3 regions of the Citricoccus sp. genome follow, and region 3 is predicted to be linked to each of the others. Evidence: riboswitches for the same ligand, from Rfam matches in the RefSeq annotation. Region 3 holds a riboswitch; each other region holds the start of a gene.

Region 1 (13,818 bases), on a different contig from region 3:
CGCCTCCCGCCGTGGCCGCGGCGAGGCCGGTGAAGCGCAGCACGGGCGGGGGCCTGCGGACCTGGGCCCGCTCGAGGCGGGCCAGCGCGGTGGCGGCGTCGTTGACCCGGCGCCGCACGACCGTGGCGTTGCGGTCGGAGTAGAACTTCTGGGCCATCTTCCCCTCGGTGCGCGGCGGGCGGTCCGCGTGGCCGACCGTGTGGTTCTGTGCCATCTGGCGCCGCAGCCGCCGCAATTCCTCCTGTTCCTCCCGGTAGCGCCGTTCCCAGCGGGCACGCTCATCGATCCGGTGCAGCAGGTACTGGGTGTAGGTGCCGCCGAACCGGGTGACGCCCACGCCGGCACCCCTGCCGTTCCCGTCCGCACCGTCCCCGTCCCCGCCGGCCGCACCGGCGTCCCTGTGGGGCCCCGGGGCGGGATCCAGGTCGAGCAGGCTGGTGGCCGCCTCGTCGAGGAAGGCGCGGTCATGACTGGCGATGAGCACCGGTCCGGACCAACCGGCGAGCAGGTCCACGAGCAGGGCGGTGCCGCGGTCGTCGAGGTGATTGGTCGGCTCGTCCAGCAACAGGGTGTCCGGGCGCCGAAGCAGCAGCCAGGCCAGCGACAACCGGGACACTTGGCCACCGGACAGCTCACCGGCCCGCCGGTCCCGGGGGACCCCGGCCAGGCCCAGGCCCTCGACGACCCGGTCGACGACGTGCCCCACGTCCCAGGCCCGGGTGCGGGCGGCCTCGGCCAGGGCGCGGTCATAGGCCGTCACGAGCCGGTCACCGGGCGGCCGTTGCCCCACGGCGAGCGCCTCCGCGAGCCGGGCGACCTCCTCCACGAGGTGCCGTTGCGGCGCGGTGGCCTGGGCCAGCACCTGCTCCACGGACAGGGTCAGCTCGAAGGCCGGCTGCTGGTGATAGAGCCCGGTGCTGCCGGGCGCGCTGATCCGGCCGGCGTGGTCGTCGTCGAGGCCGGCGATGATGCGCAGCAGGGTGGTCTTGCCGGTGCCGTTCTCACCGATGAGACAGGCGCGCTCACCCGAGGAGACGGTGAAGCTGATGTCGGTCAGGACGCGGTGGTCCGCGAAGGACCGGGAGACGCCGTCCACCACGAGGTGATCGGCGCCGCTGAGGGTCGAGGCGGCGGCCAGCCGTGCGGCAGAGGGCCGCGAGGGACGAGGGGTCGAGGAGGTCATGACGGTCCTGGGGCGGTCGGTCGGATCCCGCCGGGCGGCTCGGACGCAGCCTCGGGCGCGGGACGGAGGGGACTCAGGACCTCATGGCAGTCAAGGGTACGGCTCAGTCCCGTATCCGGTCCACCCTGTGCCTCAGGGCCACGGCCCCGCCGGCGAACCGCTGCTCACCGATGAGCTCGAGGTCCAGGCCCAGCCCGGCCGGGAACACCGCCAGTCCCCCGCCGATGACGATCGGCAGCAGTACCTGGCTGACCTCGTCCACGAGCCCGGCGCGCAGGGCATAGGCGGCGATGGTCGGACCACCGATCAGCAGGTCGCCCGCCGCCTCGGCCTTCAGCCGGCGCACGGTCGCGGGATCGAAGTGACGTTCCAGCGTGGTGCGCCGGGTGCTGGCCCTGTCCAGCGTCGAGGAGTAGACCACCTTGTCCGCCCGCTGCCATGCCCGCGCGAACTCGGCGGTCACCGGTGCGGACGCGGCCAGTTCCGGGTCGTTCTCCCACGGGGTCATCAGTTCGTAGGTCCGGCGTCCGTAGAGGTGGACGGCGACGCCGGCCAGCTCGTCATTGGCGTACTGGTGCACCTCGGCGTCCGGCATGGCCCAGGAGAAGTCCCCCGCCTCGTCGGCGATGTACCCGTCCAGGGAGGCGATCACCGAGTAGATGAGCTTGCCCATCGTTCAGTCCTCCTGTTCCGAGCCGAGTCCGGCGAGCGCGGTGCCCCCGGGACCGTCACCGTGGGCCAGTCCGGCCAGCTCGTAGGCGGCGTACACCACCCCGTGGGGGAAGACCTTGCCGTCGATGCGCCGCAGCCGCGGGGCATCGAAACCGTCCGGGAAGAAGGACCGCCCGCGGCCCTGCCAGGCCGGGTGGGTGAACATGCGGAACTCGTCCACCAGCGCCGCCTCGATCAGGGTGTGCGCCAGGTGGATACTCCCGGTGACGACCACGTCACGGCCGTCCTGCCGCCGCAGCTCCCGGACGGCCTGGAGGGGGTCGCCGCCGATGACGGTCGTGTTCTCCCACTGCGGGTCGGTCAGGGTGGCGGAGACCACGCGCTTGTCCGCCCGGTCCAGGGCCTCGGCCACTCCGGTGGTGTCATCCGCCCGGTGCGGCCAGTAGCCGCGGAGGTCCTCGAAGGTCTGCCGGCCCAGCAGCAGCACGTCCTCGCCGGCCGTCTGGCGCCGCATCTCCCCGACCAGTTCCGGGTCCTGGTCGGCGGGGTCGAACCAGTCGTCGAGCATCTCGATCCGCCCGTCCAGGGTCATGTTCTGCGTGATGACGATGCGCATGGATGGTCCTTCCGTCGGCGCCGCAGGGGTCGCTGGCGCCCTCTCCTCGTCCCACAGTAGGGAGGGCCGTCGCGTCCGGGAACACCCGGTCGCACCGGGCCGGGGGTTCAGCTGCCGCGGGACAGGATCGCCGCGACCGTCTCGTCGTCGACGGCGGCGAAGTCCCGGTAGTGGGCCCCGACGGCCCGGAAGCCCCGGGGGGTGGCCAGTACCTCGATCTCGTCGGCCTCGCGGCTCATGAGCATCGAGTCCACGGTGGTCCGCGAGGCAACCGGCACGGCCAGCACCACGCGCGCCGCCCCGAGGGCCCGGGCCACTCTGCAGGCCACCCGGGCGGTGGAGCCCGTGGCGATGCCGTCGTCGACGATCATCGCGGTCTTGCCCGTGAGGTCCAGCGGCTCCCGGCCGGCACGGAAGAGCCGCGCCCGGCGGTCCAGGGTCTGCTGCTCGCGGCGTTCGACCAGCGCCACTTGCTCCTGCGTGACCCCGAAGTGCCGGATGGTGCCCTCGTCCTGGAGCCGGACGCCCTGCTCACCGATGGCACCCATCGCGAGCTCCGGGTAGGAGGGCACCCCCAGCTTGCGGACCATGATCACGTCCAGCGGTGCGCGCAGTTCCCGGGCCACCACTTCCGCGACCGGCACCCCGCCGCGGGGCAGGCCCAGCACCACGACGTCGGCGTGCCCGGCCCAGCGCGGGGCGAGCCGCGCTGCGAGCTGGGCACCGGCGTCGTATCTGTCCTGGAATTCCGGCACGTCCCCTCCCTGGGATGGGCTGTGGGTCGCCCCCAGCGTAGGCGCGCCGGTCGTGGCACTGGAAGGGCCCCCGACCACCCGGCGTTCCCGGCAACGGCCCGGATGACCCCGTGTGACGAGATTCACGGCATATTTTGCATACAAATCAAATGCCTGACTACACTGTGATCGCAATCACAGCAGAATAGCCGTTGCCGTTGAGGTGTGGCGGGAGAGTCCCGTCCGGCACCACCGGTCGGGCGCCGTAGGAGCAATTCCTCCCGGGAAACTCTCAGGCCCCCGCACCGCCGCACCGAGGCACATCTGGAAAGTAGCGCGGTCTTCGCCGTGCTCGCCGAAGGAGCAAGTCCCGCCCCGCCCGGGTGGGATGGAAACTCTCAGGCCGCGCAACAGATCGGGGAGGAACCTACAGACGACGCGAGAACGATCGCAGACCCCAGGAGTTCCCCGGATGACGAATGCACGTGCATGGCCCGGTCTCACCCCGGGCGGTGAGGCCTCCCCGGCCGGCCGCCCCACCGGCCCCGGCGCCGCGGCGGAGCAACGGTGCGCCAAGATCGCCCAGGCCGCGGCCACCGGACTGATGACGCACCGGGACGTCGAGGACGCCCTCGTCCGCATCGACGGCCCCCGGCGCGCACCGCGGCTGTGGATCGAGTGCTTCCTGTCCCCCCACGCGGACGTCACCCGCACCACGGAGGTGGTCGTCGGAGTCCGCGAACAGCTCGAGGCCATGCTCGACCTCACCTTCGACACCGTCGAGATGACCATCCGGAACGTCACCGTCCCGGGGTAGGCCGGCCTCGGTTACCTCCGGGTGGCCACCGTCAGCAGGTACTCGATCTCGAAGCGCGCCCGGTCCTCGGTCCCCACGTTCGCCTCGTCGAAGAAGGCCTGGAACGCCTGGTCGAATTCCTCGGCACGGCCCTCGCCCTCGGCGTTCCTGCGGACGGTGATCGTGGGGCCGTAGGACGCCTTGAAATGCTCGGCGAATTCGCGCGGCGTGCCGAAGGCGGTGACCTCGAGGGTGCCCCGGCTGGCGGAGTCCACCGCCACCCGATCACCCAGCAGGGCGCGCTGGTGCTCCTCGGTGCCCCACAGCGGCGCCGGCTGCACTCCGGGCGGGGGCGCCGGGGCGAAGGGCTTCATGGTGCGGAAGAGCCCGCCCACCACGCCCTCGGGCGTCCAGCTCAGCAGGGCGATCGTCCCGCCGGGCCGGCACACGCGCACGAGCTCGTCGGCGGCCTCCTGGTGGTGGGGGGCGAACATCACGCCGATCGAGGACATCACCACGTCGAAGGAGGCGTCCTCGAAGGGCAGGTGCTCGGCGTCGGCCTCCACCCACTCCAGGTCGAACCCCTGCGCCTCGGCGCGCAGCCGCCCTGCGTCCAGCAGCTCGGGAGTGAGGTCGACGGCGGTGACCCTCGCCCCCGTGGCCGCTGCCGGCAGGGACGCGTTGCCCGTGCCGGCACCGACGTCCAGGACGCGCTGGCCGGAGGTGACGCGGGCTGCCTCGACGAGTCTCGGCCCGAGGGGGAGCAACCACGTCTCGACCATGCCCGGGTAGTCACCCGAGGCCCACATGGTGCGGTGCCTGGACTTCAGGTCGCGGTCGGCACCGGGTTGGCTTGCTGTCTGGCTCATGACGGGTTCTCCGGAGTCACTGGGATGTGCTGGACGGCCGGCTCGCCAGGGCGGGGATGCCCACCCACCGGTGGCGGGTCATGCGGCACCAGTATCCCACCGGGGGCGTCCGGCAGACAGGAACGAGGCGCTGCCCTCCCCGCGGGCTGGGCCCCGGGAAGGGCCGGGACGGGGGGCCGGGGACCACCTGATCTCCTCCGGTCCGGCGACCCTCCCTGACTACACTGGATCGGTGACGATCCTGGACGCCCTGCTCGCCTTCACCGTGGTGGCCGGCCTGCTGACCCTGGTGCCCGGACTGGACACCGCCCTGGTGCTGCGGTCCTCGCTGACCCGGTCCCGCCCCTACGCGTGGGCCACCGCCACCGGGGTCGCCACCGGGGCCGTGGTGTGGGGCATCGCCGCCGCCGTCGGGGTCTCCGCCCTGCTCGCGGCCTCAGAGCTCGCCTACCGCGTGCTGACGATCACCGGGGCGGCGTACATGCTCTGGCTGGGTGCGTCGATGATCTGGTCCTCGTTCCGCGGCACCGGGAGGGACCCGGTGAACACTGCCGTGACGGGTGCCGCCTCCCCGGGCGAACCGGGGGGCTGGGGCGCCGGCTCCCCGGCGCCCGCCGACCCTCCCTGGCGCGGCTGGCTGACCGGTGCCGGCACCAACCTGCTCAACCCCAAGGTCGGCGTGTTCTACATCGCCACCATCCCGCAGTTCCTCCCCGACGGCGTCTCGCCCCTGCTGATGGGTGCGGCCCTGGCCGGGGTGCACGCCGCGCTCACGATGAGCTGGTTCGCCGTGCTCATCATCGGGGGCGGCTACGCACGCCGCTGGCTGTCCAGCCCGCGGTCCCTGGCCGCCATCGACCGGGTGACCGGCCTGGTGCTGATGGGCTTCGGCGGCACCCTGCTGGCCGACGCCCTCACCGGTCCGGCTCCGGCCGCCGCCCGCGGATGACCGTCCTCCGGTGCTGACGCCTGCACGCCGGGGTGCCTGAACGGCGTCCTCGACCCGCCCGATGAACTGGTGCGGGGAGCCGCCGGGAGGAGTACATTGCGGTGCAATCACGCGCACGGGCCACCGGCGCGGGGAGCCAGCGGTCAGGCCGGGGGCCTGGACAGGAGGCCCATCGGTGCAACGGACCCGCGCGGTGATCGCGTCACTGCTCCCCCTGGTCCTGCTGACGTCCTGCTCGGCGCCGGAGAGTTCGCACTGCGTGCTGGACCCGGGGCGGATGCCCGAGGGCTGGCGCCCCTCCGGCACGGTGCAGCAGGCCCTGGTGGCCGAGCCCTGGTCCGTGACGGAGTCCGGGGAGGCGGCCTTCTCGGTGCGCCGGGGCATCGAGGAGATGGTCGACCTCTACGAGCGGCGGCCGGGGGCCGCCGAGGACCTCTGGGAGGACTCCGTGGCCTCCCTGATCGAGGTGACGTACGCGAGCGCCAACACCGCCGACGTCGACCAGATGGCCCGCGACGGCGCACGGGAGAACCTCACGGACCTGGTCCAGCCCTTCCTGGCCCGCGATCCGGGGGCGCTCACGTGCTCCGACTACGGATCCGTCCTGCCGCTGGCCATCCACGCGCACAACCAGTACCAGGCGAACGACGCCCGGGTGGAACACATGGTCGGCCTCGCCAACGCCGCTCTCGCCCGGTGCGACTCGCTGTCCGCCGCGATGGAGCTCGACTACGAGCCGATGCTCGCCTCCGGTGAGGCCTCCCTGGGGGACGCCTTCGACCTGGTGATCTGGACCCTGCTCCTGATCGAGGCACAGGTCGTCCCCGGCCTGGACGTGCCGCCCGAGGCCCGTGATCTCCCCGCCAGGGCATGGCGCTTCCTCCAGGACTATCCGCTGCCCGGGGCCGCGGAGTTCCCGGAGGGGGCCGACGACGGGACGTTCATCGAGACGGCATACCTGGCCACGCACATCGCCTACATCCCCACGGGCAACCATCGGTACCCGATCTACGTGGAGGATGCACCCACCGTGTACGACTTCCACCGGGAGAACTTCTATCCCGTCCTGCAGATGGGCGAACTCGACCTGGTGGCCGAGTTCGTGGACTCCCTGCGCCAGTACGGGTGCACGGCGGAGAACGACCTGCAGGTGCGGGACGGGACGCGCTACCTGCTCAACGTCTTCCACGCGGGCGGTGACCGGTGGATGACCTACCGGGAACCGGGGGAGACGACCGCGGACGCCGAGGACTACGACCTGGTCCACAAGGCCTGGACGGCCGTGCTCGGGGTGCGGGAGCGCGAGATCGAACCGCCCGATCCGGGCACCTACGGTGGGGTGGTCCGCAGCTGGCTGCCCGCCCCCGAGTGACCGCGACGGCCGGGTGTGGCTGGCCGCTGCGCGTCACCCCCGGCCGTACCAGCGCGCGATGTCCGGGGAGTCCGGCCATCCCGCGTAGGTCTCGCCCTGCGGCCACCCCTCGGGCACGTCCTGCCACTGCTCCTGCCGGCCGTAGGGCAGCGCGTCGATCAGCGCGAACGCGGCGGAGAACTGCTCGATCCCCCGCCCGGTGGTGTGCCAGGTGCGGTACACGTCCGCACCGTCGCGCAGGAACACGTTGAGCGCGAACCCACCACCCGGCGGGGCGTCGACGTCGGCCCCGAAGTCGCTGTGCGCCGTCGAGTACCAGGTCATCTGGTTCCCCACCTTGCGCCGGTAGGCGAGCGCCTCGTCGATCGGGCCCTGCGTGACGACCACGAACCGGGCGTCGTAGTTGTCGAGGAAGTCCAGGCGGGTGAACTGCGAGGTGAAGTAGGTGCAGCCACCGCACTGGAAGTCCGCGCCGGGCTCCCACATGTGGTGGTAGACGATCAGCTGGCGCTTGCCCTCGAAGACCTCGGCCAGGGTGATCGGGCCGAAGGCCCCCTCCAGCGTGTACGGGGGCAGCTTCACCGCGGGCAACCGGCGCCGCTGCGCGGCGATCGCGTCGAGCTCGTGCGTGACCGCCTTCTCCCGCCGGCGCAGGTCGTCGAGCTCGGCCTGCCACGTCGCCCGGTCCACGACGCGCGGCAGGGCGGGAGCCCGGTCCTGGTGCTGGACCGATTCCGTGACGGACATGGTGTCCCTCCTGGGTTCAGGCCGGGGCCACCGCGGTCCCGGTGATGGGACCACGCTAGGCCGGGCATGGCCCACCGGGCATCTCCGTTCCTGCGGGATGCGGTCGGCGGGACGGGTCGGTTCCGGCCAGGCCCGGAGCGCGCCCGCCGGTCAGCCGCGCACGTCGTGCAGGTGGTGCTCCATCTCGTGACCGATGTACTGGCCGAGCGAGGCGACGGTGAACTCCACCCCGTCCGAGCGGCGGCCCGTCCGGTCCCGGGCCCCGGCGGGCACGGACTCCAGGACGCTGACCGTGCGGCGCGTGGTCCGCCCCAGGTCCTCCCACGTGGTGCCCGGGTCCGCGGCCCAGTAGGCGAGCTTCACCGCCATGGCATCCCCGTCCCAGTCGGCGAACTCGGGGGCCTCCTGGTCACGGATCGCCTTCACGCGTTCGCCCAGCAACCGGACCATGTCCCGCACGTGGCAGGCGTACTCCAGCGGGGACCACACCTGCTCCGAGGGTCGCCGCGCCGCGTCGGGACGCTCGAGGACCGCCCGCCATCGCTCCGTGCCTGCACTGATCCGCCGGGCCGTCTCGGCCGCGTCGAAGGGCCGGAAGCCGCACTCCTCGCAACCGTCGGTGATGACGAAGGTCCAGTCGCGGTCGTCGCCGGGGACAGGGGCAGGGGCCTGGGAGCTCATGCCCCCATCCTGCACCCGTGACCCGACCCCGTCGAGGGGAGTCGAGGTGATGGGTCCAGCGCTGGGTACGCTGACAGCGTGAGCACCCCAGAGCCCGGCCGGCCCACGGGCCGGCCCGCCGGCCTGCCCTCCCTCGAGGCCTCCGGCATCGAGTACGCCCTGACCGAGCACGGCCCCGTGTCCTCCCTGGCCGAGGCGGCCGCCGCCCGCGGGGTGGAGCCGGGCCACCTGGTGAAGACGCTCGTGGTGCGACGCGGTGAGGGTGACTACGTCTTCGTGCTCGTCCCCGGCACACGCGCGATCGCCTGGCCCAAGCTGCGTGCCACGCTGGGCGTCAACCGCCTGTCGATGCCCTCGGCCGAGGAGGCCCGGGCGGTCACCGGTTATCCGCGCGGCAGCATCACTCCCTTCGGCTCGACGACGGCCTGGCCCGTGATCGCGGACCTCACCCTGCGCGGGCGGACGGTCTCCATCGGGGCCGGCGCCCCGGGTGCGGCCGTCACCGTCGACGCCGACGCGCTGATCGCGGTCCTGGCGGCCGACGTCGCTGACGTCACCGAGCCGGAGCCCGGGACCTCGTCCCGCACGCCTCGGCCGAGCCCGAGGAGACCGTGACGGGCGGCCGGCCGGGGTGGCGGCGAGCGGAGCGGGGGTGGGCGGACCGGCGTCGCTGGTCCCCACCCCGGACGTGCTGGAGACTGGGGTCGTGAGCCCGCATGAGGACGATCCACCGCTCGAGGAGTTCCGGCGCACGATCCTCGACCTGCTCTCGCGCCGCCGGGCAGGTGCCACGATCTGCCCGAGTGAGGCGGCCCGCGCCGTGGCCGGTCCCGGGAACGACTGGCGCCCCCTGATGGACGAGGCCCGCTCCGCGGCCGCGGGTCTCGTGGAGGCCGGGGAGGTGGTCATCACCCAGCGCGGCGAGGTGGTGGACCTCGCCACGGCCCGCGGACCCATCAGGATCCGCCGGGCCTAGCACCCCCCGGACCCACCGGCCGGGTGCGTTCAGGCCGTCTGGCTCACTCCGACTCCCGTTCCGCGAGGCCCGCGTTCCGGCGTCGCAGTCGCCGCGCCGTCGGCAGGACCGGCACGAGGAGGAGCCACGAGTACGCCGCGAGTTCCGGGCTCACGAACGCCACGGGCACGCTGCCGAGGAAGACCGCGGGCACCGGCCAGGCGCCGTGCAGCACGTACCGGTACAGCTCGGCGTCCACCTCGGGAACAATCAGCGCGGCCCGCCAGGCATGCCGCCAGATCAGGCTCAACGTGATGTACACCCCCGCCGTCACCACCGCGTAGAGCACCACGGGCCAGGGGGAGGTCCTGCCGCCGTAGTCGCTGAGCAGGCTCGTGGGCATGGGGAGCAGGGCGATGAGGAACAGCAACAACAGGTTGAGCCACTGCAACCGCACGTCGTACCGGCGGATGACGGTGAACTTACGGTGGTGATTCATCCAGGCGGTCCCGATGACCGTGAAACTCAGCACGTAGGCGAGGAATTCCGGCAGGTGGGCCGCGAGGGCCCGGTCGACCTGCTGCGGGTCGAGGTCACCGGGCAGGATCAGTTCCAGCACGAGCAGGGTCATGGCGATGGCGAACACCGCGTCGCTGAAGAAGACCAGCCGGTCCAGAGACGTTCCCGAGCCGAACAGGCTCCGGTGCCGCTCGGCCGGCGACCCGCCCCGTGCCGGGTCTACCGGAGCCCGCGTGCACGCCGGGCCGGACGGTGACGCGACGTCCGCCGCCTCGGTCGTCCCCCGGGACTCACCCGCCGGCGGGGACTCGAGGGGTGACGCCTCCGGCACCGCGACCGTCCGCAGGTCGACAATGGGCAGGTCCCCGTCCGTCTCGATCGCGTCCCCGCCCCCGTTGCGGGTGTGATACCCCGTGGTGAAGTGCCTGACCACGTGGACCGCGGCGCCCGCCGAGCGCAGCGCCGCGACGACCAGGTCCCGTTCCTCGTCCGTCCGCTCGGCCACCTTGTGCGTGATCTGCAGGGTGAACAGGGACAGCCCCACCCGGCGGTCGAAGGTGGCCGCCCCGACCAGGTCGGCGTCGAAGCCACCGGGCAGCGTCCAGCCGGGCGGACAGGCCCAGAACCGCACGTGGTGCCGCTGGGCGGGGCTGCCCGCCACCTCGCGCTCGAACGCCAGGTCCTGACGGCGGCCGAACACGAACAACGGGCTCACCGGGGCCGCCGGATAGCTGCGGCGGAGCAGGGACGCCCGGGTGATGCCCCACCCCGTGGACAGCTTCAGCGGGTCCGCGGCGGTCCAGCCGGCCGCGCGCAGTGCCGCGGCCAGCTGGTCCGCCGTCCCCAGGACGGCCAGGTTGACCGGGTCGCCCAACAGCCCATCGGCCGTCCGGGCCCTGCCGATGAAGTAATCGGGCACGTAGACCCGGGACAGCACGCGGTTCAGCTGCGGCAGCAGGACGTACGCGCAGAGCACCCAGAGGAGCAGGAAGCCCCAGACGAGGCGGCCATGGGTGTCGAACTCCTCGAGGACCAGGTGGTAGACGCCCAGGCCCACGAGGGCGGTGACGGCCAGGCGCAGCACCCGGTGGCACCACAGCAGGACGGTGGCGCGGGCGCTGTGGCGTCCCGACGGTTCCGGACCGTCGGGAGACATCCGGTGGCTGCTCTGCGTGTCCATGGTCTGGCCGGCCCTGCCGGCCCCGGCTCGGGGCCGTGCGGTCACCCTATCGGTCACCGTGGGCCACTGCACCCCTCGCTCGGCGCCTCGGTTGGAGCTCGTCCTGATGCGGCACGAGGCCCGCCGCCGGCCCGCTGGAGCCCCCCGCGGGCCCGGTCGACAGGACAGGTGCGGCACCCGGTGGTGCCGCACGTGTCCGGCGTCGTCGCCATTGCCCCGAACCGCTCCCGGTGCATACGGTGCCCTGACAGGGACGACGCCTCCCCTCCGCCTGTCGTTCCCGCACCGTACCGACCCAGGAGTTCCCGTGGCCGCCACCTTCCGCACCCCCGCCTATGTCTCCCCATGGCTGAAGGACGAGGTGGCCGACGTCGCCGATCTCGCGCGCTCCTTCTTCGCCCGGGAACTCACGCCCCACACCGAACGCTTCGCCGCGCAGCACCAGGTGGACTCCGGGACGTGGCTCGCCGCCGGGCAGGCCGGACTGCTCTGCATCTCCGTTCCGGAGGAGTACGGCGGCGGCGGAGGCGGCTTCGCCCACGAGGCCGCGGTGCTGTGGGAGCAGGGCAAGGCCGGGGACGGGTCCCTGGGGTACTCCATCCACTCCACGATCGTGGCGCACTACGTGCTCGCCTACGGCTCGGAGGAGCAGAAGCGCTCCTGGCTGCCGCGGATGGCCAGCGGCGAGCTCATCGGCGCGATCGCCATGACGGAGCCCTCCACCGGTTCGGACCTGCAGAACATCCGCACCACCGCCCGGCTCGAGGACGACCACTACGTGATCAACGGGTCCAAGACCTTCATCACCAATGCCACCCACGGCGGGCTGATCATCGTGGTGGCGCGGACCGGCGGGGAGGGTGCGCGCGGGGTGTCCCTGATCGCGGTGGAGACCGAGGGCCTGGCCGGGTTCGAGCGCGGGCGGGTGTTGTCCAAGGTCGGCCAGCACGGCCAGGACACCCGCGAACTGTCCTTCACGGACGTGCGCGTGCCGGCGTCGAACCTGCTGGGCGAGCGGGAGGGCCAGGGGTTCTACCAGCTGATGGCCCAGCTGCCGCAGGAACGGCTGGCGATCGCGATCACGGCGGTCGGCTACGCCGAGCTGGCGTTCGAACTGGCGCTGGACTACACCCGCCAGCGCGAGGCGTTCGGGCAGAAGGTCTTCGACTTCCAGAACACCCGGTTCACGCTGGCCGAGGTCAGCACCGAGGTCCTGGTGGCCCGGACCTTCCTCGACCACTGCGTCGCCCTGCACGTGGACGGCCAGCTCGATGCCGCCATGGCCTCGCGCGCGAAGTACTACTCCACCGACCTGCAGGGCACGGTCATCGACCGCTGCGTGCAGCTGTTCGGCGGGTACGGCTACATGCTCGAGTATCCGATCGGCAGGCTGTACGCCGATGCCCGGGTGCAGCGGATCTACGGCGGGACGAACGAGATCATGAAGGAGCTCATCGCCCGCAACCTGTGAGACGGACGCGCACCGCCCCCGGTCCCGGCCCCGGCCTGGGCCTCCGTCGCCGCCCCCGTCGATGCCCGGGACGGTCCAGGGCCCGGCCGTCCGCATCGCGGACGACCGGGCCCTGGACCGTCAGGATCCCGCAGGGATCCCGGAGGGTTCTGGTCAGTACCGGACGGCGGTGCCGAGCATGTTGGTGGGGCTGTAGTTCAGGTTGGTGACGGACACGCCCATCTGCGGGTTGCGGGCGTGCGCGATCTTGCCATCGCCGATGTAGATGGCCACGTGGTAGACACCGGAACCCGAACCGTTGTTGGACCAGAACACGAGGTCACCCACCCGGAGGTTGTTCATGGAGACCTTCTGCCCCCCGGAGAACTGCGCCGAGGAGCCCCGCGGGATGCTCTTGCCGGCCTGGGCGAAGGCGCTCTGGGTGAAGCCGGAGCAGTCATAGGCGGTGGGGCCGTTGCCGCCCCAGCTGTAGTAGACGCTCGGATCGGCGGCCTTGGCGGTGGCCCACTGGGCCACGTCCGCGCTCCAGCCGCTGGCGGAGGAGGTGGTGTAGGACGCCAGCTGGTAGGTCGCCTGGGACGAACCGGTGGAGGCCGGGGTGTAGTCGTACGACCCACCGGCAGCGGAGGTGGCGGCGGTGGAGGTGGAGGACGAGTCGCCCGCGCTCCAGTTGTAGCCCTGCTGGGCCGAGTAGTCGACGGTCGCGGCGCCGCCGTCGTTGGCCGCGGCCGGGGCCACACCGGCGATGGTGGCTCCGGCGACGGTGGCCAGACCGGCGACGCCGACGGTCAGGGAACGACGACGGTGAGTGCGGCGGGCCTGCTTCTCGGCGAGGAGGCGGGCACGGCGGGAGGAGTAGGTCATGGGATGCTCTCAATGCTTCGCGTGTAATCGGATCGTTACATACCGTACACGAATGTTATCGAGTCGCAACCTTGCGTGTCCCTGTCCATCACCTGGATGTTTCCTGAAAGTGCCATGCAGGAGGCCACAGCGGGCGCGCGCCCAGGTCCACGCACGGCCCTTGACGTTACCACTTCGTGATTCTCGCGTCGTCCGGGTCGGGGACATGCC
Region 2 (2,804 bases), on a different contig from region 3:
GTGGTTCTGCTCCTCGGCGCAGGTACCGGTCTGCGCGTCCGCGCATCGTCTGGAGGTCTTCGCCCTCACCCCACACCGGCCTCGTGGGGACGGCACTCTCCGCCCGGGCCGGTGGGTACCGCTGTCCGTCCCACCCAGCCCGCCGAGGTGGCGGCCTGGGTGGGACGGACGGGATGGCGAGATCTCGGTGGCGGGACAGACGGTTCAGGGGGCGAGGGCCGGATCCTGAGCGTGGACGTCCCGGTCCTCGAGCTCCTGGCGGACCTTGGCCTCGTGGAGGGCGCGCAGGGCGGCGTGCTCGGGGTTGCGGCGCAGCTTCAGGTAACCGAGGCCCAGGACCAGGAACCACACCGGGGTGACGAGCAGGGCAGCCCGGGTGTCGGCCTGGGTGGTCATCGCCCAGATGATGAACCCGAAGAAGGCCAGCACCACGTAGGGCATGAACGTACCGCCGGGCATCTTGAACGCGCTCACGGCGTGCAGTTGCGGGCGGCGACGGCGGTAGACGAGATAGCTGACGAGGATGATGGACCACACGAACATGAAGCACAGGGCCGAGACGGTGGTGACCAGGGTGAAGGCCTCGGCCACGCTGCCCTCGGCATAGAGCAGTGCGACGCCGGCGAGCAGGAACATGCAGGAGAACAGCAGCGCGTTCTTCGGGACCTTCCGGGAGGACAGCCGGCCGAAGGCCTTGGGGGCGTCGCCCTCCGTGGCCAGGCCGTAGATCATGCGCGAGGTGGAATAGATCCCGGAGTTGGCCGAGGAGGTGGCGGAGGTCAGGACGATGAAGTTCACGACCCCGGCCGCGCCGACCAGCCCGGCCAGGGCGAACATGCCCACGAACGGTGACTCATCCGCGCTGTAGGCGGTCCAGGGCTTCACGGCCATCAGGATGATCAGCGCACCCACATAGAACAGCAGGATGCGCACCGGGATGGAGTTGATCGCCCGGGGCAGGTTCTTCTCCGGATCCTTGGCCTCGGCCGCGGTGGTGCCGACCAGCTCGATGCCGACGAAGGCGAAGACGGCGATCTGGAACCCGGCGACGAAGCCCATGAAGCCGGTGGGGAACATGCCGCCGTGCGTCCAGATGTTGTCGAAGCTGGCCTGGACGCCATCGTTCTCGAACCCGGTGATGATCATGACCAGGCCGATGACGATCAGGGCCACGATCGCCACGATCTTGATCAGGGCGAACCAGAACTCGGTCTCGCCGAAGGCCTTCACCGTGGGCAGGTTCAGGCCCAGCAGCAACGCGATGCAGGCGATCGCGGGGATCCACAGGGGCAGGTCGGGCCACCAGAAGGAGACGTAGTAGGCGATGGCGACGACGTCCGCGATCCCGGTGACGACCCAGCAGAACCAGTAGGTCCACCCGGTGAAGAACGCGGCCCAGGGCCCGAGAAGGTCACCGGCGAAGTCGGCGAAGTTCTTGTAGTCCGTGTTGCTCAGCAGCAGCTCGCCCATGGCGCGCATGACGAAGAACAGCATGAAGCCGATGATCATGTAGACGAAGATCACCGAGGGCCCGGCCACCGAGATGGTCTTCCCCGAGCCCATGAACAGGCCGGTGCCGATGGCTCCGCCGATGGCGATCAGCTGGATGTGCCGGTTGGACAGGGCCCGCTCCAGATGCGGGGACTGCTCGGTAGTGCTCACGGGGCGTGCTGGGGTGAGGGTCATTGAGGAACTCCAGTAAGTTGCGCGGTGTGCCGCGTCGTCCGTGGGTTCCTCCCCCTCTGTTGCACGGCCTGAGAGTTTCGCCCCACCCGGAGGGGGTGGGACTTGCTCCGTCGGCGAGCACGGAGAACTCCGCGCTACTTTCCAGAGATGCCTCGGTGCGGCGGTCCGGGGACCTGAGAGTTTCCTGGGGAGGAATTGCTCCTACGGTGCCCGACCGGTGTTCTGGTCGGGGCTCTCCCGCCGCACGTCAACGGCCATTCGACTGTGACAGCCCTCACATCCTAGGTGACAGTCACCTCGGCGCACAATGGATTTTCGAATTTCCGCACCGAATCCTGCTCCGCACGGCCCGGCGGCTGCGGGGGCGGTGAGACAGGGGCATCCGCAGCAGGACCGCGGCGAGGAGGACCTGTGTGACCCAGGATGACGTGAATGCGAGTGCCGTTGCACTCGGCAGAAAGTACGTATACGCTGTGACTGCAATCACATAGTCTGGCCGTTCACGTGCGGCGGGAGAGTCCCGTCCAGCATTCGTGGTCGGGCGCCGTAGGAGCAATTTCCTCCCCGGGAAACTCTCAGGCCCCCGTACCGCCGCACCGAGGCGCATCTGGAAAGTAGTGCGGAGTTCTCCGTGCTCGCCGAAGGAGCAAGTCCCACCCCGTCCGGGTGGGACGGAAACTCTCAGGCTGTGCAACAGATCGGGGAGGAACCCATAGACACCGCGGGAGACCGCGCAGACCTCTGGAGTTCCTCTCATGACGATCACCCCAGCCCGCCCCACCGCCGCTGAGCTCAGCGACCACTCCTTCGCCGAACGTCACATCGGTCCCGGCCCGCAGGCAGCGACCCAGATGTTGCGCACCCTGGGGTACGACAGCCTCGACGAGTTGGTGGACACGGCGGTGCCGGTGGACATCCGCCAACAGGATCGGCTGGAATTGCCCGAGCCCCGTTCTGAGGCCCAGGTCCTGGCGGACCTGCGGCAGATGGCCTCCAAGAACGTCCTCAAGACCCAGATGATCGGCCAGGGTTTCTACGACACCCTCACCCCGCCGGTGATCCTGCGCAACGTCCTGGAGAATCCGGCCTGGTACACCGCCTATACCCCCTACCAGCCG
Region 3 (13,818 bases):
TGGCCCGCCCCATCGTGAAGAACAGGGTCAGCAGGAGGGCGCCGGCCGCGAGCAGGGCGAGCATGAGCCAGGCGTTGTCGTCCGCGGCCAGGATGCCCGCGACGATGAGGATGAGACCCGCCGCCGAGGTCGCCGCGCCGACGGTGTCGAACGGCCGGTCCGGTTCGGCCGGCAGGGGATCCACGAGCCGGCGGCTCAGCAGCACGATGACCGCGATGATCAGCGCCTGGAACACGAAGGCGGCACGCCAGCTGATGAAGCTGGTGATGGCCCCACCGATCAGCGGCCCGGCCGCGGCCCCGACGCCGGCCATCGCGCTGATGGTGCCGAACGCCCGTGCCCGTGAGGTGAGGTCGGCGAAGTACAGCGTGGCGAGGATGTAGACGGGCGGGATGAGCAGCGCCGTGCCGATGCCCTCGAGGAGGGAGTTGCCCAGGATGAGCACACCCAGTCCGGGGGACACGGCGCTGACCAGCGCGCCGACGCCGTAGACGATGAGGCCGGTGATGAAGCACCGCTTGCGGCCGTACCGGACGGTGAGCTTTCCCCCGGGGATCATGAAGGCCGCCATGACCAGCAGGAAGACCGTGATCGCGATCTGCACGCCCTGGACCGTGGTGTCCAGGTCCTCGCTGATGTCGGTGATCATCACGTTCATGTTCGATCCCGCGAAACTGCAGATGAACTGTGCCAGGGCGAGGGGAAGGAGCGCCCCGCGCTGGGCACGTGATGGTCGGTCGTCCATTCCGTTTCCGGTCATCTGGCACCCCACTCGAGTCGAGACCTGTCCCCGCGCCCGGGGCCCGTGGCCATCGTGCCGCCGTCGGGCATCCCGGAACATCACCCGCCGCGTATGATGCGGCCGCGGTCCCGACGCCCGACCCTGAGAACGACACGTCTGCACCGCCGGCGGTGCGGCCCCGTCGTCCAACGAAGGGTTCTGCCATGACCGACTACCCGCTCATCGCCAACCACGGTCTGATCGGTGACCTCCAGAGCGCTGCGCTCGTCGCGACCGACGGGTCGGTGGACTGGTTCTGCGCACCGCGGTTCGACTCGCCCAGCGTCTTCGGGGCGTTGCTCGACGCCGCGAACGGTGGCCGCTGCCGGGTGCGCCCGACCGCGGAGGTCTTCACGGGCAAGCAGATGTACTTCCCCGACACCGCGGTGCTGGTCACCCGGTTCATCACCGAGGCCGGCGTGGGGGAGGTGGTCGACTTCATGCCGGTGGCCGGTCCGGCCGCGACTCCGGGCCGGCGCCTGGTCCGCATGGTGCGGTGCGTGCGCGGGCAGATGGACTTCGAGATCGAGGTCGCCCCGCGGTTCGACTACGGGCGCGAGCCACACCAGACCCGCGTCACGGAGGACGGTGCGGTCTTCGAGGGCCCCCGCACGTCGATGACGGCGCACCTGGTCCGCGAACCCGACGACGAGCGACTGGGCCGGGTGCGGGTGCTCGACGGCGGCGACGTGCACGTCGAGCTCACCCTGGCCGCCGGCCAGGCGCGGGGCCTGTTCATCGAGACGGGCGTGGCCGGCCCCGTCCGGTCAGTGCGCGTGGCCGAGGCCTGGCGGCTGTTCGACGAGACGGTGGACTTCTGGGAGGCGTGGCTCGGGGGGTCGACGTACGCGGGGCGGTGGCGCGACATGGTGCACCGCTCCGCCATCACGCTCAAACTCATGACCTACGCGCCCAGCGGCGGCCTGGTCGCGGCACCGACCGCCAGCCTGCCGGAGCAGATCGGCGGGGAGCGCAACTGGGACTACCGCTTCACGTGGGTGCGTGATGCGTCCTTCTCCGTCTACTCCCTGCTGGGACTGGGGTTCTCCGAGGAGGCCGCGGCGCTCGCCCGGTGGCTGAGGGAACGGATGGAGGACCAGGCGCACCCCGGCGGGAACGGCCCGTTGAACATCATGTACCGCATCGACGGATCGACCGACCTCACGGAGGAGGTCCTCGACCACTGGGAGGGGTATCGCGGGTCGAGGCCGGTGCACATCGGCAACGGGGCGGCCGGACAACTGCAGCTGGACATCTACGGTGAGGCGATGGACAGCTTCTACGTGGCCTCGCGCCACGGTCTCCGGGCCACCCATCAGGGCTGGCTCCGGATCTGCGACCTCCTGGACTGGGTCGCCGAGAACTGGGACCAGCCGGAGGAGGGCATCTGGGAGACCCGCGGCGGCCGCCAGGACTTCACCTACGGCCGCCTGATGAACTGGGTGGCCCTTGACCGCGGCATCCGGCTGGCCACGGACAACGGACGGCCCGCGCCCCTGGAGCGGTGGCGGGCCGAACGGGACGCCATCTACACCCAGATCATGCACCGCGGCTGGAGCCCCACCCGGCAGGCGTTCCGCCAGCACTACGAGACCGACGTGCTGGACGCCTCGCTGCTGAGGATGTCGACACTCGGGTTCATCAGCCCCACCGACCCGATGTGGAGCTCGACGCTGGAGGCGATGGACGGTGAGCTGGTCACCGACAGCCTGGTGTACCGCTATGACCCCGAGGCCTCGCCGGACGGCCTACGGGGCACGGAGGGGACGTTCTCGCTGTGCACCTTCGCCTACGTCGCCGCGCTGGCCGAGTCCGGTCGTCTGGACAAGGCCAGGATCACCTTCGAGAAGATGCTGACCTACGCCAACCACCTGGGCCTCTACTCCGAGGAGATCGCCCTCACGGGCGAGCAGATCGGCAACTTCCCGCAGGCCTTCACGCACCTGGCGCTCATCGACGCGGCCCTCGCGCTGGACCGGCAGCTCGACCTGGCCCCGCCGGCGCAGTCCCGGCGCCGCTCCCGGGAGGCCACGCTGGCTGCCCCGGGCGCTGGGGACGATGCGGACGCGGCCCCGGCCGGGTGAGCTGACACCCGGAGAGCCGGTCCGGGGCGGGGTGCCACGCCTCACCTCTGGTGCCTCCGTGCCGTGACCTGCACAATCACTGGATGGAGAACCCACGGATCCCCCCGCCCCTTCTGGCACTGTCCGCCGCCGCCCTGCAGCGCATCCTGCCGGCCGGCGCGACAGCAGGACCGCTCCGGCGGGCAGCTGCCCAGACGGTCGCGACCGCCTCTGCCGTCACGATGATCGGGGCGTCGGCCCAGTTCCTGGTGTACCGGACGACGGTCGACCCCCGGGAACCGGAGCGGGCCTCCACCCTGGTGACCAGCGGGCCCAACGTGGTCACCCGGAACCCGATGTATCTCGGCATGGCCGGGCTCCTGGCCGCACACGCCATCCGGCGGGGCCGCTGGGCCGCGTGGGTCCCGGTGGCGGCCTTCGTCATGCTGATGGACCGCACCCAGATCCCCGCGGAGGAACGGGCACTCCGCGAGCGGTTCGGCGCCGCGTACGAGGACTACTGTGCCGCCGTGCCCCGGTGGCTGGACCGGCGCTCCGCCGCCCGCCTGCAGGAGGGGGCCGTGACCGAGGTCCGCCGGCCCGCGGGGGAACTCCCAGGCCGTCAGGATGCCGGGTGAGGGGAGCTCCCGCACGGCTCAGCCCTCGTGCCGGAAGCCCAGCTTGATGGTCACCTGCCAGTCGGCGATCCGCTCGTCCTCGATATGACCCCGGATGGACTGGACCTCGAACCAGTCCAGGTTCCGCAACGTCTTCGCCGCCTCCGTGACGGCGTTGGTGACCGCTGCGTCGACGCCGTCAGGGGACGTCCCGACGATCTCGGTGACGTTGTACACGTTGTTGGCCATGGTGTCCTCCGGGGTTCGGCCCGGGCCGGTGCGCCCGGGGGTCGTGCTGGCCACCGTAACGGAGGCTGCCCCGCCGCGGCCAGACCCCGTGCCACGCACGGCGGCGGTCCCTCGGGCTCCTAGACTGGCCGGGGAAGGGGCACGATGACGGGAACGACGAACGACCTGACGAGGCACGACGGCCGCGGAGGCAGGGCCGGTGCGCGCGGGCTGGACCGGCTGGCCACGGTCCTGACGGAGGCGGCGAGCCCCTTCGTCCTGGTCGCCGTGGTCCTCGTGGTGGTGGCCGTGCACACCGATCCCCACTGGGCGCGCAGCGCGCTGCTCACGGTCGTGCCGATCGCCGTCGTGCCGCAGGCCATCTCCCTCGTGATGACACACCGGAAGGTGGTCACGGACAAGTTCATCGTCCACCGGACCCAACGGCATCTGTTCTACGCCCTGGCCCTCGGGTCCATCCTCCTCGGGGCGGCCCTGGCCTTCCTCGTGCCCACCGGCACCGTGATGCGGGCCGCGGTGGTCCTGGCCGTGGGCACCCTGCTGGTGGTGATGGCCCTGAACACCCGCATCAAGGTCAGTGTCCACGCCCTCATCGGTGCGCTGACCGCCGTGGTCGTCCCCGCCGTCGCCGGGGCCTGGACACTGCTCGCCGTCCTCGTCCCGCTCTGGTTCGGCGTCAGCTGGTCCCGGGTGCGCCTGGCCCGGCACGAGCCCGCCGAGGTGGTGCTCGGCTCGATCGTCGGGATCGTCGTGGGACTGGCCTTCTGCGGATGGACCGGCGTGGCCGGCTGAGCGGCCGGGCGGGCCGGGTCAGCCCGCGGTCTGCAGCCCCTGCACCGCCACCACGGCGTCCCGCACGGCGCTCGCCGCCAGCTCCGCGTCCTGTTCCGCGGAGTCAGGGCCGAAGGTGAACCGCACCGCGGTCCTGGCCAGTCCGGCCGGGACGCCCAGCGCCGTGAGCACGTGGGACGGCTCATCCGAGCCGGCTGCGCAGGCGGACCCGGAGGAGCAGACGACCCCGCGCCGTTCCAGTTCCAGCAGCACGGCCTCCCCGTGCGTGCCGGCGAACACGAACGACGCCGTCCCCGGCAGCCGCCGCTGCGGATCTCCGGTCAGCCGCGCGCTGGGCACCTCGCGCAGCACCTGCTCGACGAACCGGTCCCGCAGGGCGCGCACCCGGGGCCCGACGCCGGCCCGCTCGGCCTCGGCGGCCGCCAGGGCGGTGGCCAGGGCCACGGCGCCGGCCACGTTCTCGGTGCCGCTGCGCCGGCCGCGCTCCTGGCCGCCGCCGTGCACGACGGGTTCCAGGGCCAGCCGGCTGCGGGCCCACAGGACGCCGACCCCCTTGGGGGCCCCGACCTTGTGCCCGGACAGGCTCAGGGCGTCCACGCCCAGGCGCCCCACATCCAGGTCCAGCCAACCGGCCGCCTGCACCGCGTCCGTGTGGAACGGCACCCGGTGCTCCCGCGCCACCGCCGCCAGTTCGGGTATGGGCTGGACGGTGCCGATCTCGTTGTTGGCGTACTGCACGGAGACCAGCGCCGTGTCCGGACGGATGAGCCCGGCGAGCTCCGCCGGGGAGACGAGACCGTGCTCGTCCGGGGTGAGGTGATCGGCGGTGAAACCGTGCGCGCGGACCAGGTAGTCCACCGAGGCCAGCACCGCCTCGTGCTCGAGCGGCGTGGTGATGAGGTGCCGGCCGCGCGGCGCACCCAGGGCGATGCCCTTGACGGCCAGGTTGTCCGCCTCGGTGCCGCTGCCGGTGAACACGACGCCGGCCGCGCGCCCGCCCAGCACCGTGGCCACGGACCGCCGGGCGGCCTCGAGCCCGGCCGCGGCGGACTCGCCCAGGCCGTGGTGGCTGGAGGGATTGCCGAAGTCCCCGGTCAGGTACGGCCACATCGCCTCCAGCGCCTCGCGCCGCACGGGGGAGGTGGCGGCGTGGTCGAGGTAGATCACGTCCCCACGTCCAGCCCGAGGTCCAGGGACCGCACGCTGTGCGTCAACGCCCCCACGGAGATCACGTCCACGCCCGTGGCGGCGATGTCGGCGACCGTGTCCAGGCTGACGCCGCCGCTGGCCTCCACGATGGCCCGGTCGCCGATGATCGCCACGCCCTCGCGCAACTCGTCCAGGGTGAAGTTGTCCAGCATGATCGTGTCCACCCCGGCGGCGAGCACGTCCGGGATCTGGTCCAGCCGGTCGACCTCGACCTCCAGGTGGGCCGTGTGGGGGAGCAGGTGCCGGGCCCGCACCAGTGCCTCGGTCAGGCTGACGCCGGCACCGGCCAGGAACGCCAGGTGGTTGTCCTTGGCCATCACCGCGTCCGAGAGGGAGTGCCGGTGATTGTGGCCGCCGCCGTCGCGCACCGCCTGGCGCTCCAGGACGCGCAGGCCCGGGGTGGTCTTGCGGGTGTCCACGATCCGCGCGGGGGTGGCCGCCACCGCGGCCACGTAGCGCGAGGTCTCGGTGGCGATGCCGGACATCCGCTGGACGAAGTTCAGGCCGATCCGCTCGCCGCGCAGGATCGCGCGCGCCGGGCCGCTGACCTCGGCCAGCACGGTGCCGGCCTCGAACGCCGCCCCGTCCTGGACCCAGGTGCTCACGGACAGCTCCGGGTCCACGAGCCGGAAGGCGGCCGTGAACGCCGCCGTGCCGCTCAGCACGCCGGGCTCACGGGCCACCAGTCGCGCGGTCCCCGTGGCCGAGGCCGGCACCAGCACCTCCGAGGTGAGGTCGCCCCAGGGGGCGTCCTCCTCGAGGGCCGCGGCGACGATCCGCTCGACCTGGACTCGCCCGACCGGCTGGGACCAGGCGCTCATCGCGTCGCCCCCGTGGCCGGTCCCGCGGGTGAGGCGTCCGCACCGGCCGCGGCCCCGCCCGCGTCCGGACCGGCCGGCGTCGGGACCGGACGGGCGGCGGGGGCGACGGTGAGCATCCGCTCCAGGGCGACCCGCGCCGGGTCCGCGACGTCGGCGGGCACCTGGATGCGGTTGACCACCTCACCGGCGACCAGCGACTCGAGCACCCAGGCGAGGTAACCGGGGTGGATGCGGTACATGGTGGAGCAGGGGCAGATCACCGGGTCCAGGCAGAAGATGGTGTGCTGCGGGTACTGCGCGGCCAGGCGCTGGACGAGGTTGATCTCGGTGCCGATCGCGAAGGTGGAACCGTCCGGGGCGGCCTGGATGGCCTTGACGATGAAGTCCGTGGAGCCGGCGGAGTCCGCGGCGTCGACCACCGGCATCGGGCACTCGGGGTGCACGACCACGTGGACGTCCGGGTGCTCGGCGCGGGCCCGGGCGATCTGGTCCACGGTGAAGCGCTTGTGCACCGAGCAGAAGCCGTGCCACAGCAGGACCTTGGCCTGCTGCAGCTCCTCCTCGGTGTTGCCGCCCAGCGGCTTGCGCGGGTTCCACAGCGGCATCCGGTCCAGGCCGATGCCCATGGCCTTGGCGGTGTTGCGGCCCAGGTGCTGGTCCGGGAAGAACAGCACCCGCTGGCCGCGCTCGAAGGCCCACTCCAGGACGGAGGAGGCGTTGGAGGAGGTGCAGACGATCCCTCCGTGCTCGCCCACGAAGCCCTTCAGGGCGGCCGAGCTGTTCATGTAGGTGACCGGGATGACCGGAGCGCGGCCCGCCTCGTCCGGCGCGGTGCCGTACACCTCCTCGAGCTGCTCCCAGCAGTCGGCGACGGAGTCCAGGTCGGCCATGTCCGCCATCGAGCAGCCCGCGGCGAGGTTCGGCAGGATGACCGCCTGGTCCTCGGTGGAGAGCAGGTCCGCGGTCTCGGCCATGAAGTGCACGCCGCAGAAGACGATGGCCTCGGCCTCCGGGCGGGTCCTGGCGGCCTTGGCGAGCTGGAAGGAGTCGCCCACGAAGTCCGCGTGGGCCACCACCTCGTCGCGCTGGTAGAAGTGGCCGAGCACCACGACCCTCTCGCCCAGGGTCTCCTTAGCCACGCGGATCCGCTCGTGGAGCTCCTCGTCGGAGGCGCGCTGGTACTCCTCCGGGAGCGCGCCCTGCCGGGGTGCACCGGCGGGGATCGCGTCCTGCTGCGAGGCGCCCGGTCCGTACCCGGGGGTGCCGGCGTCGAAGGTCCAGGGCCCGGCCGTCAGGTCCGGGGAGCAGGAGGAGCCACCCGTGGAACCGGTGGCGATGAGGTCCAGTGTGCGGTGCACGGAGGCGCCGCGCGGGGACAGGCCGGAACCGGAGCGGTCCGGCGGAGTGACTGCGGGGGAGTCGGCGGTGGTGGTCACGAGAGGGTCCTTGTCTGCTCGGTGGGGATGGGGTCGGTGCTGCCCGGGGTGAACTGCCGGTAGCGGTAGAGCCGGGGTGGCCGGTGCGGGGTGCCCGCCAGGCGCTCGCCGGTCTCGACGATGTCCGCCGAGGCGGTGATGGAGCGGCGGAAGTTCGCCGGGTCCAGGGGCTGGCCCCGGACGGCCTCGTGGACCGAGCGGAGCTGGGCCAGGGTGAAGGTCTCACCCAGGAAGGTGTGCGCGATCCGCGCGTACTCGACCTTGGTGCGCAGCCGCTGCAGGGCGTAGTCCACGATCGCGTTGTGGTCGAAGGCCAGGGCGGGGAGGTCATCGGCCGGGAACCACTGGACGTTGTTCCCCACGGCGGCGTCGGTCACCTCGTCCGAGCGCACCAGGGCCCAGTAGACGACGGAGATGACGCGGCCGGTGGGGGAGCGGTCCAGGGCGCCGAAGGTGTAGAGCTGCTCGAGGTAGCTGGGGCGCAGTCCGGTGGTCTCGGCCAGGGTCCGGGCGGCGGCGTCCTCGAGCGGCTCGGCGTCCGGCAGCCAGCCGCCGGGCAGGGCCCACTGGTCCAGGTGGGGCTCCCGGGTGCGGCGCACGAAGGGGGTCCACAGGGCCGGGGGGTCCCCGGCCTCGGAACGCAGCGCGAAGATGACGGTGGACACCGCCAACCGGGCTGTGTGCTGATCCACCCTGACTCCCGTCCTCCCACTTAGGGTCTGGATGACCCTAAGTTGACTGAGATCCATCTTACAGTCGGAGTGACCCGAAGGGGAGAGTGTTGCGGGCGGCCGGAGCGCGGGCCCGGGCCCGGCCTGGCGGGTCCCAGGCCTCGCGGGTCCCAGGACCTGCGCCCTGGCATGGAGCGGCAGTAGGGTGGGGCATCCGGTCACGCCCCCACGGAGGAAGTCATGACGCCGAAGAATCCCGCCGACCGCGTGAACATCCGCGTGATCGGCATCTGCATCGCCGCCGCCCTGGGTGGCTTCCTGTTCGGCTTCGACACCGCGGTGATCAACGGCGCCGTCGACGCCCTCGAGTCGGGCTTCGCACTCGGACCCGGGCTGACCGGCTTCGTCGTGTCCTCGGCCCTGATCGGCTGCGCCCTGGGGGCCTGGTTCGCCGGTCCCGTCGCCAACCGCTTCGGCCGGGTCCGAGTCATGCTGCTGGCGGCGGTGCTGTTCCTGGTCTCCGCGCTCGGCTCCGGGCTGGCCTTCGACGTGTGGAGCCTGATCATCTGGAGGGTCGTGGGCGGCCTGGGCGTGGGCGCCGCCTCGGTGATCGCCCCGGCCTACATCGCCGAGGTGAGCCCGGCCGGCGTCCGGGGCCGGCTGGGCTCCCTGCAGCAGCTGGCCATCGTGACCGGCATCTTCGTGGCACTGCTGTCCGACGCCCTCTTCGCGAACCTGGCCGGGGGCGCGGCCGAGACGCTGTGGTGGGGACTGGAGGCCTGGCGCTGGATGTTCATGGCCGAGGCCGTGCCGGCGGTGCTCTACGGGGCGTTCGCGTTCCGCCTGCCCGAGTCACCCCGGTACCTGGTCGCCCGCGGTGACCTCGACCGTGCGGCCCAGGTCCTGTACGACTTCACCGGCATCGAACGGGTCAACCTCAAGATCGAGCAGATCAAGGACACCCTGGAGTCCGAGCGGCGGGAGTCCCTGCGCGACCTGCGCGGACCGGCGATGGGCCTGAGGCCGATCGTGTGGATCGGCATCGTCCTGTCCGTGTTCCAGCAGTTCGTGGGCATCAACGTGATCTTCTACTACTCGACCACGCTGTGGCGCTCCGTGGGCTTCGGGGAGTCCGACGCCCTGACGATCACGGTGATCACGTCGGTCACGAACATCCTGGTGACGATCGTGGCCATCCTGCTGGTGGACCGGGTGGGGCGGCGCCCCATGCTGCTCGTCGGGTCCCTGGGCATGGCGGCCTCACTGGGCCTGATGGCGGTGGCCTTCTCCTTCGCGCAGGTCGTCCAGGGCGCCGACGGCACCACGGCCGCAGAGCTGGGCCAGCCGTGGTCCACGGTGGCCCTGATCTCGGCCAACGCCTTCGTGGTCTTCTTCGGTGCCACGTGGGGGCCCCTGGTGTGGGTCCTGCTGGGGGAGATGTTCCCGAACCGGATTCGCGCCGGGGCGCTCGCCGTGGCCGCGGCGGCCCAGTGGGCCGCGAACTTCGCGGTCTCCACCACGTTCCCGTGGCTGGCCGAGATCGGGCTGACCGTGGCCTACGGGCTCTATGCGGTGATGGCGGTGCTGTCCTTCCTCTTCGTCTGGCGCTTCGTCCCGGAGACGAAGGGCCGCGAGCTCGAGGACATGCAGGACACCGGCATCGTCCGGAAGTCCCGCAGGAGCACGCCCGCGCGGTGAGGACCCGGCCGCGATTTCACGCACCCGTGTGAGGTGCATTACAGTTGTCTCCCGGAATCAGCCACTGAGCGGTCCGGGAGAGATCCCGCACCACCTAAGATGCGCGACGCCGAAGGAGCAAGCCCTCCCCGGGAATCTCTCAGGCCCCCGTACCGGATCGCTGGGCACCTCTGGAAAGCGTCGCCACACCCACGCGCGACCACCGACGGGGCAAGCGGCCGACCGGCTCCGGGCCGGCACGACGCGAAACTCTCAGGTCCATGGACAGAGCGGGGAGGACACGAGGGGACCACCGTCCCACGTCCACCTGAGGAGAACCCATGGAACCCAGCCGCCCCACCGGGCCCGTCGCCGTCGGGACCGAGGCCGGACCAGCCGGCCACGCCCCCGCCGCAGCCCCGACCCTCGAGAGCCCGGCACCCGGCCGTCCGGACGGCACGGCCGCCGCGCCGGGCTGGAACCGCTTCGACTCGAGCTGGACGATCGGCCTGTTCGGTACCGCCGTGGGCGCCGGCGTCCTGTTCCTGCCGATCAATGCCGGCCTGGGCGGGATGTGGCCGCTGATCATCGCCACGCTGATCATCGGGCCGATGACCTACTTCTCCCACCGGGCGCTGTCCCGCATGGTGGTCGCCTCGCCCCGGGCCGACCGTGACATCACCGGCGTGGTGCGGGACTACTTCGGCGAGGCCGCCGGACGCCTGGTCACCATCCTGTACTTCCTGGCGATCTTCCCGATCGTGCTCATCTACGGCGTCGGCATCACCAACACCGTGGACAGCCTCATGGTCAACCAGCTGGGCATGGACCCGTGGCCGCGCTGGTTGCTCTCCGGGGTGCTCGTGCTGCTGATGTCCGCCGTGATGGTGGCCGGCCAGCGCGTCATGCTGATCGTCACCCAGTGGCTGGTCTACCCGCTGATCGCGGTCCTGTTCTCCGTCACCCTGCTGCTCATCCCGTCCTGGTCCTTCGAGGGCTTCGGGGCCGTGCCCGCCGCCGGCGACTTCGCGATGTCCCTGTGGCTGATGATCCCCGTGCTGGTCTTCGCGTTCAACCACTCCCCGGCGATCTCGCAGTTCTCGGTGTCCCTGCGCCAGCGCTACGGGGCGGGCTCGGTGCAGAAGGCCTCCTCCGTCCTGCGCGTCACCTCCATCCTGCTGGTGGTCTTCACCATGGGCTTCGTCTGGTCCTGCGTGCTGGCCCTCGGCCCCGAGGGGTTGCAGGCCGCCAAGGACGCCAACCTGCCGGTGCTCTCCCACCTGGCCAACGTCATGGGCCTGCCGATCATCGCCTGGCTCGGGCCGGCGGTGGCTGTCACGGCCATCGGCTCGTCCTTCTTCGGCCACTGGCTCGGGGCGTTCGAGGGCGCGCAGGGCATCATGCGCGGGATGGTGGACCCGCAGTCCCGGCGCTTCTCCGACCGCGGACTGCGGATCGGGATCAGCGTGTTCCTCATCGCCAGCACCTGGATCGCCGGCGTGCTCAACCCGAGCATCCTGGGACTCATCGAATCACTGGCCGGGCCGGTCATCGCGGCCGTGCTCTACCTGATGCCGATGTACGCCATCCGGAAGGTCCCCGCCCTGGCGCCGTTCCGGGGCGCGATCTCGAACGTCTTCGTGGTCATCGCCGGCATCGTGGCGGTCGGGGGCATCCTGCTCAGCCTGTTCGGCTGACCGGGCCCGCCGCCGTCGGGTCACCGGTAAGGGCACCGTGCTGCGGGTGAGTAGACCCGTACTCCGGCTACACTCTTCGGGGCGCGGATGCGCCATCACGCCGCCCGCGCCACCGAAGAGGTCGTCCCCGCTGTGCTGTTGAATCCCGTCGTCGTGTCCGTGCTCGTGCTCGCCGCGCTGAGCCTGGCCCGCGTGAACGTCATCGTCGCCCTGCTCATCGCCACGCTCGTCGCGGGACTGCTCGCGGGGCTGACCCCCGATGAGACGGTGACCATCCTCGTCGACGGGCTCGGCGGCCAGGGGGAGACCGCCCTGAGCTACATCCTGCTCGGCATCCTGTCGGTCATGGTCGCCCGCTCCGGGATCACCGGGAAGCTGATCCGCCGGATCCTGCCGCTGATCTCCGGCCGGCGGGCGATGACCCTCTTCGGGATCGCCGGACTCGCCTGCCTGTCGCAGAACATCGTCCCGGTCCACATCGCCTTCATCCCGATCCTCATCCCGCCGCTGCTGAGCGTGTTCAACCGGATGAGGATGGACCGCCGGGCCGTCGCCACCGCGCTGACCTTCGGCCTGAAGGCCCCCTACATGCTGATCCCGCTGGGATTCGGCCTGATCTTCCAGAACATCATCCTCGACGAGATGGCCAAGTACGGCATGGACGTCGAGCTCGGGCAGATCTCCCTGGCCATGGCGATCCCGGTCGCCAGCATGGTCATCGGCCTGGTCATCGCGATCCTCTTCAGCTACCGCCGGGCGCGGGAGTACCGGGACGCCGCGCCGGACCTCACCGCCTTCGCGTTCGGTCCCTCGCACGACGGTGCGGAGGGCTCGGGTCATGAGTCAGGCTGGACACGCCAGCACGTCGTCGTGCTGATCGGGCTCGCGGTCACCCTCGTGCTCCAGATCGCGTTCGGCTCGCTTGTCATCGCCGCGCTCGGCGGCATCCTCGTGATCTTCGTCTTCCGCGGCGAGCGCTGGCGCACCTCCGACGAACTCGCCCACGGCGGCGTGACGATGATGGGCACGATCGCCTTCATCATGCTGGTGGCCTCGGGGTACTCGTCCGTGCTGTCCGAGACGGGCGCCGTGGACGAGCTCGTGACGTCCGCGACCGGCTGGATCGGGGACAGCAGGCTGCTGGCGGCGGTGGTCATGATGGTCGTCGGACTGCTGGTGACCATGGGCATCGGCTCGTCCTTCGGCACCGTCCCGATCCTGGCGGCGATCTTCGTGCCGCTGTGCGCCGCCGTCGGGTTCAGCCCGCTCGCCACCGCCGCCCTGGTGGGGGCGGCCGGAGCCATTGGCGACGCCGGCTCGCCCGCCTCGGACAGCACCCTCGGCCCGACCTCGGGGCTGAACGTGGACGGCCAGCACCACCACATCTGGGACACCTGCGTGCCCACGTTCCTGCACTTCAACATCCCGCTGTTCTTCGGCGGGATCATCGCCGCCCTGGTCCTGTAGGCGCCGACGAACGGCCGGCGAGGGGCGGGTGGAGGATCCGTCCGCGTCCAGGGGACACGTCCGTGCGGGTCCGCAGGGGGCGATGTCCTCCGGGCCATGACGGGCGGCGGGCAGGGGCGTCAGCGCACCTCGAAGCGCCCGGGGAGGCCGGACGGCGGGGCCTGCAGGCGGTCGACGCGTACCGCCTCGACCTCCGCGGCACCGGGTCCGGACCGGCACCACCCGACCATGGCCTCCACCGCCGCGGCGGGACCGGCGAAGAGCGCCTCGACCCGGCCGTCGTCGAGGTTGCGGACCCAGCCGGTCACCCCCGCCGACGCCGCGGCCCGCCGGCAGGT

What was found. A riboswitch is a leader RNA that binds a small molecule or an ion and turns the genes downstream of it on or off. The one in region 3 is predicted to bind glycine.
Region 1: it holds a riboswitch for glycine, as region 3 does, so the genes downstream of both, PLJ28_RS00550 (hypothetical protein) here and PLJ28_RS06515 (amino acid permease) in region 3, are expected to answer to the same signal.
Region 2: it holds a riboswitch for glycine, as region 3 does, so the genes downstream of both, cycA (D-serine/D-alanine/glycine transporter) here and PLJ28_RS06515 (amino acid permease) in region 3, are expected to answer to the same signal.

The regions. Positions count from the first base shown of each region.
Region 1 covers NZ_DAOMPX010000001.1:111,733-125,550, forward strand. The annotation lists gene PLJ28_RS00530 (ABC-F family ATP-binding cassette domain-containing protein) at 1-1,183, opposite strand, end outside; gene PLJ28_RS00535 (dihydrofolate reductase family protein) at 1,287-1,856, opposite strand; gene PLJ28_RS00540 (dihydrofolate reductase family protein) at 1,860-2,471, opposite strand; gene PLJ28_RS00545 (phosphoribosyltransferase) at 2,579-3,226, opposite strand; glycine riboswitch at 3,425-3,523, shown strand; gene PLJ28_RS00550 (hypothetical protein) at 3,678-4,022, shown strand; gene PLJ28_RS00555 (class I SAM-dependent methyltransferase) at 4,034-4,870, opposite strand; gene PLJ28_RS00560 (LysE family translocator) at 5,103-5,819, shown strand; gene PLJ28_RS00565 (hypothetical protein) at 5,995-7,191, shown strand; gene PLJ28_RS00570 (DUF899 domain-containing protein) at 7,225-7,938, opposite strand; gene PLJ28_RS00575 (DinB family protein) at 8,089-8,619, opposite strand; gene PLJ28_RS00580 (aminoacyl-tRNA deacylase) at 8,698-9,234, shown strand; gene PLJ28_RS00585 (DUF3253 domain-containing protein) at 9,326-9,595, shown strand; gene PLJ28_RS00590 (LssY C-terminal domain-containing protein) at 9,639-11,273, opposite strand; gene PLJ28_RS00595 (acyl-CoA dehydrogenase family protein) at 11,581-12,744, shown strand; gene PLJ28_RS00600 (C40 family peptidase) at 12,898-13,608, opposite strand.
Region 2 covers NZ_DAOMPX010000135.1:135-2,938, forward strand. The annotation lists gene cycA (D-serine/D-alanine/glycine transporter) at 205-1,686, opposite strand; glycine riboswitch at 1,838-1,936, opposite strand; glycine riboswitch at 2,187-2,287, shown strand; partial or broken gene PLJ28_RS15475 (glycine dehydrogenase (aminomethyl-transferring)) at 2,442-2,804, shown strand, end outside.
Region 3 covers NZ_DAOMPX010000014.1:5,365-19,182, reverse strand. The annotation lists gene PLJ28_RS06565 (MFS transporter) at 1-760, opposite strand, end outside; gene PLJ28_RS06560 (glycoside hydrolase family 15 protein) at 946-2,865, shown strand; gene PLJ28_RS06555 (methyltransferase family protein) at 2,949-3,482, shown strand; gene PLJ28_RS06550 (dodecin) at 3,501-3,710, opposite strand; gene PLJ28_RS06545 (phosphatase PAP2 family protein) at 3,855-4,502, shown strand; gene PLJ28_RS06540 (cysteine desulfurase family protein) at 4,521-5,669, opposite strand; gene nadC (carboxylating nicotinate-nucleotide diphosphorylase) at 5,666-6,532, opposite strand; gene nadA (quinolinate synthase NadA) at 6,529-7,890, opposite strand; gene PLJ28_RS06525 (NUDIX hydrolase) at 7,965-8,660, opposite strand; gene PLJ28_RS06520 (sugar porter family MFS transporter) at 8,880-10,337, shown strand; glycine riboswitch at 10,402-10,502, shown strand; glycine riboswitch at 10,506-10,607, shown strand; gene PLJ28_RS06515 (amino acid permease) at 10,658-12,013, shown strand; gene PLJ28_RS06510 (Na+/H+ antiporter family protein) at 12,146-13,480, shown strand; gene PLJ28_RS06505 (acylphosphatase) at 13,600-13,818, opposite strand, start outside.